DNA from 2 places in the Brevibacillus sp. MS2.2 genome. Region 2 is predicted to be linked to the other one. Evidence: riboswitches for the same ligand, from Rfam matches in the RefSeq annotation. Region 2 holds a riboswitch; the other holds the start of a gene.
The links. A riboswitch is a leader RNA that binds a small molecule or an ion and turns the genes downstream of it on or off. The one in region 2 is predicted to bind thiamine pyrophosphate.
Positions count from the first base shown of each region.

Region 1: another riboswitch for thiamine pyrophosphate. It lies ahead of thiS (sulfur carrier protein ThiS); the one in region 2 lies ahead of thiC (phosphomethylpyrimidine synthase ThiC).

Region 1 covers NZ_JABSUZ010000023.1:35,263-39,689, forward strand. The annotation lists gene HP568_RS19620 (alanyl-tRNA editing protein) at 1-1,119, shown strand, start outside; gene kapB (kinase-associated lipoprotein KapB) at 1,151-1,534, shown strand; TPP riboswitch at 1,576-1,686, shown strand; gene thiS (sulfur carrier protein ThiS) at 1,886-2,089, shown strand; gene HP568_RS19635 (thiazole synthase) at 2,095-2,868, shown strand; gene HP568_RS19640 (acetylornithine deacetylase) at 2,861-4,156, shown strand; gene tenA (thiaminase II) at 4,164-4,427, shown strand, end outside.
Region 2 covers NZ_JABSUZ010000007.1:150,050-154,476, reverse strand. The annotation lists gene ku (non-homologous end joining protein Ku) at 1-661, shown strand, start outside; gene HP568_RS08740 (cation diffusion facilitator family transporter) at 721-1,602, opposite strand; TPP riboswitch at 1,850-1,962, shown strand; gene thiC (phosphomethylpyrimidine synthase ThiC) at 2,117-3,871, shown strand; gene HP568_RS08730 (hypothetical protein) at 3,887-4,057, shown strand; gene HP568_RS08725 (DUF1904 family protein) at 4,106-4,427, opposite strand, start outside.

The sequences.
Region 1 (4,427 bases), on a different contig from region 2:
GTGGTACTGAATCAAACGGCTTTTTACCCTACTGGAGGCGGACAGCCTTCTGATCTGGGCGTATTGGGAGAGATTTGTGTAGTAGATGTGGAAGAGGTAGATGGCGAAATTCGTCACCGACTGGAAGCCCCCTTATCGGAAAGCATAACGGAAGTAACGGGTCACATCGATTGGGACCGCCGCTTCGATCACATGCAGCAGCATGCTGGCCAACACATTTTATCCGCGTCCTTCCTGGAAGTCGTGCAGGCGGAAACCGTTGCCTTTCACTTGGGTAAAGAACGTGTCACCATTGATGTACGACTGGATGAGTTGACAGCAGATGTATGGGAGACGATAGAAAAGCGAGCGAATCAGATTGTTCTGGAAAACCACCCCATCATTGCGCGGTTCGTTGATGACGAGGAATTGGCAACGCTGCCCTTGAAAAAACAGCCGACCGTTACTGAAAATATTCGTGTCGTGATGATACCTGATTTTGATTACAACCCATGCGGAGGGACACATCCAGCGCGTACGGGCGAAGTCGGGATGATCAAGATCTTGGGCTGGGAGCGACATCGCGGAAACATTCGTCTGGAATTCATCTGTGGCTGGCGAGCTTTGCGGGACTACAACCAAAAGCAAGCTGTCGTTCGTGATACGGCCAAGCTGCTCGCTACCAATGAAGGGGAACTGATCGCACAGACGGAACGCCTCCTTGCAGAACGCGACGCCTTGAAGGCAAAATTGGCAGAAGTGGATAAGCAGCTCTTGGAAGTGGAAGTGAATCAACAACTATCTGCTGCTAGCCAACTCGGTCATTCTCGCCTCATTATGCGTACCTTCACAGACAAAACCATTCAACAGCTTCAGCAGTTCGCACAACTGGCTACTGCTCTGGCGCCAGATGCAATTTGCCTCTTGGCAGCTACTACTGAAGACAAAATGCAAGTCGTGTTTGCTCGTGGGCATGAAGTCAATGTAGCCATCAATCAGGTGTTGAAAGAAACCTTACCGGTTATTAACGGAAAAGGTGGGGGGAATCCTGCCATGGCACAGGGTGGCGGTCAGTCGGTAGTGGATGCGGAGGAAGTATTGCTACATGCTCGCAAACTGCTGGAAGACTCACTAATGTAAATACATTCCATAATAAAAGGAGGAATCCGCGATGAACTGGAATCCGGGAGATATCGTTCGTGTTGCGCAGCGAACGGGTGAATATATTACAGAAGTATTGGAAATCCACGATTCGAAGCTGCTGGTAAAAGTGTTGGCAGTGACCAAATACCCAACGCAAGGCGATTTGCATTCTTCCTACGAAGTAGATGTGCCGCTGTTTCACCAGCGTCCAGCACTCTCTTACATGGAAAAATTCATGACGCCTGTCCAAGGGGTCATTCGCTATAATGGCGCGATTCCAGACTACAAGGAATCTGTGCGTCAGGCGATGGAGAGAGAAATGGAAAAGCTGGCGAAAATGGCAGCTTGGGCAGAACGTTGTCTCGTTGAGCTGGAAAGGATGCACAAGGAAGCCTTTACAAACACGAAATAGAGTGGTACTGTAGTACTCGAATGTACGACAATTGCATAGCTTTACTACCAAACGGGAGCCAAGCAACGTTGGCTGAGATTGTAACGAGTGTGTTACTGACCGTTGAACCTGACCTGGGTCATGCCAGCGGAGGAAGAGGTATTTGGAATCAGTATCACGTGTCGCATCCGAGCGGAACTATGCTTGTTTGCGTGCATGCATGATAAGATCTCACTCAACCATCCGAGGCGGATGGTTTTTTTATGCCATTCGTCCCGTGAGATGGGATGGGTATACGGCTTCTTCTGTTTGTCTGAATCGACTCAGGCAGGCGGGAGAAGCCGTTTTTTTTCCAGTAGAAGGAGGTAATCAATGATTGTTCAGCTGAATGGGAAAAAAGTAGAGTTGGCGGAAGAGATCACGACAGTGCGGGCCTTGCTCGCTTCTTATTCCCTGCAAGAGAAGATTGTCGTCGTGGAGCGAAATGGTGAAATTATTGACCGCTCAGCGTACGAACAAACACCGATTGCAGACGGAGATCGCATAGAAATCGTTCATTTTGTCGGAGGAGGATGATCATCATGATGGATACATTGAAAATTGGACCGTACGAGTTTCGTTCCCGTTTGCTTCTCGGGACAGGTAAATTCGCTGACTTGGACACACAAGGGAAAGCAGTAGAGGTGTCGGAAGCAGAAATTTTGACCTTTGCGATTCGTCGCTTGAATTTGGAAAATCCGCAAGAACCAAACTTTTTGGAACAACTCGATTTGAAAAAATTCACCCTGCTACCAAATACAGCAGGTGCCTATACAGCGGAAGAAGCGGTGCGCATTGCCCGTTTGGCCAAAGCATCTGGCCTGTGTGACATGATCAAGGTCGAAGTCATTGGAGATCCGAAAACACTTCTCCCTGACCCGATTGGCACGCTCGAGGCTTCGAAAATCTTGGTGGAAGAAGGCTTTATCGTACTGACCTACACCAATGATGATCCGATTCTTGCTAGACGTCTACAAGAGGTTGGCGTACATGCGGTTATGCCAGGTGCGTCACCAATTGGTTCCGGACAAGGGATTGTCAACGAAAACAACCTCCGCTTTATCATCGAGGATGCCAAAGTACCGATTATCGTGGATGCAGGAATCGGCTCTCCAGCAGACTGCGCGAAAGCGATGGAGCTGGGTGCTGACGGTGTCTTGTTGAATACAGCAGTCGCCCTTGCTGATAATCCTGTCTTGATGGCAGAAGCGATGAAGCTCGGAGTAGAAGCAGGTCGCAAAGGATTCCTGGCAGGCCGTATCGCGAAAAAACGTTACGCGTCCGCAAGCAGCCCGACTGAAGGGTTGATTGAGTAGCGTGGATCGACTGACAGAAGCGGTAGAATCGATTGCCAGCCGCAAAGAAGAGCTGTTCGCATTATTGGCAGAGCTCGTTTCTCATCCGACTGTAAGTCCTCCCGCGCGAAACAGCCACGCCGCGCAAGGAGTAATCGCCAACAGACTGCAAGCGATGGGATTCGAGGTCGATCGCTGGACGGTATATCCAGGAGACGACAATATCGTCGGTCGGTTATCAGGGAGTGCCTCTACACAGGCAAACAGCTTGATTGTCAACGGGCATATCGATGTGGCTGAAGTTGGAGATGACACGGGGTGGACCTATCCACCCTTTGCTCTGACACATGGCAAGGATGGACGCTTGTACGGCCGTGGCGTTGCTGATATGAAAGGTGGACTCGCTGCGAGCATGTTTGCGATCCAAATGCTGCGCGAGCACGGAATCGAGCTCCAAGGAGATCTGCTCTTTCAATCCGTCATCGGAGAAGAAGCAGGCGAAGCGGGGACATTGGTCGCTATCGAGCGTGGCTATCAGGCTGACTACGCCGTTGTAGTGGATACGAGCAATCTCCACATGCAAGGGCAGGGCGGTGTCATTACAGGCTGGATCACGATTGAGAGTCCGACGACGCTGCATGACGGAATGCGCGCACAGACCATTCATGCAGGCGGACGTGTCCGGGGAGCTTCTGCCATTGAAAAAATGACGAAGGTGATCACCGCACTACAGGAGCTGGAACGGGACTGGGCCGTCATGAAGTCCTATCCCGGCTTCCCGGCAGGCAGCAATACGATCAATCCCGCAGTCATCGAGGGAGGTCGTCACGCCGCGTTCATCGCAGACCGTTGCGCTCTCTGGATTACCGTTCACTTTTATCCGAATGAATCCCATGAAGAGATCATCCGAGAGATCGAGGATCACGTCGGGCGTGTAGCAGCAGCTGATCTTTGGCTGAGAGACCATCCTCCGACATTCCGCTGGGGTGGACGTTCGATGATTGAGGAGCGCGGTGAAATCTTTCCTTCACTGGAGTTGGATACGAAACATCCGGGCTTGGCAGCGCTGCAATCTGCCTATGAAAGTCACATGCATCAAGCGCCCAGTGTAACTATGTCGCCTACGGTGACAGATGCAGGCTGGTTTGCGCATGCAGGCATTCCGGCTGTATTATTCGGGCCCGGTGAGCTCATGCATGCACATGCCGTAGATGAATCCATTGATCCTGACCAGCTTGTTCATTTTGCCCAGATCATGGCCCGTTTTATTGCCAACTGGTGCAATACCCCAAAGGAAGCGAAGGAGTGAGTATCGCATGGCAACCTTTACTGATCGATTGAGAAAAAGTGTAGCCCCGATCTGGGAGCGTGTTCATCAACATCCATTCGTCACCGGACTTGGAGATGGCAGCCTGCCCGTTGGTGCATTCAAATATTACATGAAACAAGACTACATCTATCTGATTGATTACGCCAAAATGTTCGCAATTGCGAGTGTGAAGGCGTACGATCTGGAAACAAGCTCCAGATTCGCCGCTTTGCAAGAATCAACGCTGAACACAGAGATGGAGCTGCATCGC
Region 2 (4,427 bases):
CTTGTCAGAGATCGATCCGGTTTATTTTCACAAAAGCTATTTCCTATCCCCACAGGACACTGGTGAAAAAGCATACGCTCTGCTGCGCTCGGCTATGGAACAGACAGGCAAGATCGGCGTTGCACAGGTGACGATGCGCAATCGGCAAAGCCTGGCCGTTATTCGACTGTATGAGCACTGCATCATGCTGGAGACGATCTTCTATCCAGATGAGGTACGTCCCGTCAGTCAAGTGCCTGCCTTGCCAGAAGCCACTGTACCGTTGGCCGAAAACGAACTGAAGATGGCAACTGAGCTCATTAGCAATATGACGATCCCTTTTGATCCTGAAAAATATACAGATGAGTATCGAACTGACCTGCAAAAATTGATTGAGAAAAAACTGGAGGGTCAGGAGATCGCCACAGCACCTACCGTGGCAAGAACCAATGTCATTGATCTCATGCAAGCTCTCAAAGAAAGCTTGGAGTCTACAGCTGGTCAAGCCGCCGTACCCATCAAAATCGAGCCTGAACCGACTCCGTCAAAGCCTGCGCGAAAACGCACCACTGCTGCCTCCTCGTCCGAAAAAGAGCAAGCATCGAAAAAGGCGAGCGCAGCAAAGACTACGACTACTTCTACAACCAAAACACTACGCAAAAAGAAAGCTACCCCTGTTTAATTTGCAACAAAAAAACCTGCCCACTCTGGACAGGTTTTTTTGTATTCGCATCAAGACATCTAGTTTGGTGCCATCTTCCTACATGGTTCAATATGGATATGAACGGCGTTAATGCGATGAATCTTGCGCATCTGTTCTTCAATTTTCTCGGTGATGGTGTGGCTCTCCACCACATTCAGACCGGGATCTACATGGATCACAACATCAACCAGCACGCTGCTTCCATGGTAGCGGGCTTTGATGTCACTGATATCCTTCACTCCCGAAATGGAGGAAATGGTAGTTCGCAGGTCAGCAAGCTTGCTCTCGTCAAAGCCATCTGTCAAACGGTGGGTTGCTTCCCTGAAAATGTCCCAAGCAGTCTTCAAGATGATGAGACCAACAACAAAAGCAGCTAAAGGATCAAGCCAGTGTAATTGGAATTGTGCGCCAGCTACCCCGATAAACGTCCCGATACTGACGAATGCGTCTGAACGGTTGTCAGCGGCTGCTGCATCTAGTGCTTGGCTATTTGTTTTGATGGCGAGCTTTTTATTGTAGCGATAGACGAAAAGCATGATGACTGCGGTTGCAAGTGCTGTCCACCCTGCCAACAGGTCAGGTGCCGCATGCTGTGGGTCTAATAAGGATGGTACGGCATTCGTAACGACTTGAACTCCGACAAATAGCATAATAAATGATGCGACAAGTGCTGAAATCGTCTCCGCCCGAAAATGGCCATACGGGTGATCTTTATCAGGTGGTTTCCTTGCAATACGCAGCCCGATTAAAACAGCAATCGATGCGACGACATCCGTTGAGTTGTTAAGACCATCAGCCATTAAAGCTTCCGACGCAGTAACATACGCAACTCCTATTTTTAATACAGAGCAGAATATGTAGGCGAAAATACTCACCCACGCTCCACGTTCTCCTTGTTTTAGATCCGAATAAACATCCATACCTCATCACCTCAAAATACTTCTCCATCCTGCTTCGAAAACGAGAAAAATCAAAGCGCTGGAAGCAGTTGCTTTTTTTCGAACTTCATCGTAACAGATAGGATTCATGTGGGTCTACAGAAACAGTTTTAGTCCGATTCATGAGAATAGGGGGGAGGAAAATGTGTTGCACACCCGCAATATTTTCACTGGAAAATTTCCCTTGAAATTCATTGGACTTCCCGTTATCCTATTCTTGCAATCCAAAATAAAAAAGCACGGGAGCTTGGAATTCACCAGGCTGAGAGGATGGTACTGTGCCATCGACCGTTGAACCTGAACTGGGTAATGCCAGCGGAGGAATGTCATATACGACACGAAAAGATGCGTGTATCTTTAGGATTAGGATACCCGTTTCTTCTCTACTCTCGCGTTGGCGTCGCATGTTGTTATGCGGCGCTTTTTCGTGGGATGTTTCTTTCGCCTCCCTAAACGGTTCTCGCTTTCGTGCAACCAAAACAAGGAGGTTTTTCTTATGTCATTGGTGTCATCTTTTCCAGGCAGTCACAAAGTATACGAAATAGGTAGTCGTGCGGACATTCGCGTCCCGATGCGAGAGATTTCTCTTCATCCTACCGAAGGATTGTCTGGCTCCACACCCAATCCTCCTCTTCGCGTGTACGATACGAGTGGCGAATATACCGCAACGGGGTACGTTCCTGACATTCAAGCAGGACTGCCCTCCATCCGCCACATGTGGATCGATGAGCGAAATGATGCGGAAACGTATGTCGGTCGCGAACCACAACTAGTTGACGACGGCATCCGAAACGAAGAAAAGGCAGCCACCCTCCCCACTTTCCCTCGAGAGGGCTACAAACCAAAACGGGCAAAGCCAGGGAAAAATGTTACCCAGCTTCATTATGCCCGAAAAAATATCATCACACCGGAAATGGAATACGTTGCCATTCGCGAGGGTGTCTCCCCTGAATTTGTACGGGCAGAAATTGCCGCTGGACGTGCGATTCTCCCTTCTAACGTCAATCATCCAGAAAGCGAGCCGATGATCATTGGCCGCAACTTTCATGTCAAAATCAATGCCAACATCGGAACGTCAGCTGTCAGCTCTTCGATGGAAGAAGAAGTCGAAAAAATGATTTGGTCGGTCCGTTGGGGTGCCGACACTATCATGGACCTCTCGACGGGAAAACATATACACACCACGCGGGAGTGGATTATCCGCAATAGTCCCGTTCCAGTCGGTACTGTCCCGATTTATCAAGCACTTGAAAAAGTAAATGGGAAAGCCGAGGATTTGACATGGGAGGTTTACCGAGACACCTTGATTGAGCAAGCAGAACAAGGCGTCGATTACTTCACCATTCATGCTGGTGTTCTCTTGCGCTACATTCCTATGACCGCTAACCGTGTTACCGGTATCGTCTCTCGCGGCGGATCGATTTTGGCCGCATGGTGCCTGGCCCATCATGAGGAAAACTTTTTGTATACGCATTTCGCTGAAATTTGCGAAATTCTGAAGGCCTACGACATTTGTGTATCCCTTGGAGATGGACTACGTCCTGGCTCTATCGCGGATGCGAATGACGAGGCGCAGTTCGCGGAGCTTGAAACATTGGGAGAACTCACAAAAATTGCGTGGGAACACGACGTACAAGTCATGATTGAAGGCCCTGGTCACGTCCCCATGCATCTCATTCGCGAAAATATGGATAAACAGTTATCCATTTGCCATGAGGCTCCTTTTTACACACTGGGGCCACTCACGACAGATATTGCTCCCGGCTATGATCACATCACTTCAGCGATTGGCGCCGCCATGATCGGATGGTTCGGAACAGCGATGCTCTGCTACGTAACACCTAAGGAGCACCTCGGTCTACCCAATAAAGAGGATGTCCGCAACGGTTTAATCGCATACAAAATCGCAGCGCATGCCGCTGATCTTGCAAAAGGACATCCGCGAGCAAAACAGCGTGACGACGCCTTATCCAAAGCTCGTTTTGATTTTCGCTGGAACGATCAATTCAATTTGTCTCTGGACCCAGAACGCGCCCGCGAATATCACGACGAAACATTGCCAGCAGAAGCCGCCAAGTCAGCCCATTTTTGTTCCATGTGCGGACCAAAATTTTGCAGCATGAAAATTTCGCACGACATTCGTCACATTGCCAATGAACAAGGGGGTGCCCAAGACCCCGCCATTCTTGCAGGGATGCAGGAAAAATCGCGTGAGTTCCGCGAACAAGGAAGCCGTTTGTACCAGCCGTAATGAAGGAGGAAGCCTATGGAGGAAGCCAGTCGTTTACGCGAAAAGATCAGTCGATTAGAAGCTGAGCTAGAGCAATTTAAACAACAATTGCGGCTGATTCAACAGGACTGCAGCCACGTCTATATCGAAACTCCACTTACGCGAACCTGCTCGAAGTGCCTGCAAACCGAAAGCCTTTATTATTAATAGAAAAAGGTCGAAATCCCTTTGGTGGATCTCGACCTTTTTTCTTGCTTATTTCGTCATTCCAACTTGCAATGGAAGTCCTTCTTTATAATAGAGAGAGGGCGATAGCAGAATGAAGAAAATATGGATATGCAGAAAGCCTTGCTTCTTCAAAATGCCGTGTATGGCACTAGCAATCGCGTCATGCTGCTTTTGTTCACGGGGAAACATCATGATCTCTACAGACAAAGGACTGTTCGTCAATTGCTCTACCTGAAGCAGCTCTAATTTCACCTTTTCCTGAGCTACTTCAGCAATTTTGGAAAACTCTTCTATAAGAATCTGAGAAATGGGCTCTATGTCTTGCTTCGCAAAGCCTTTAAACCGAAGA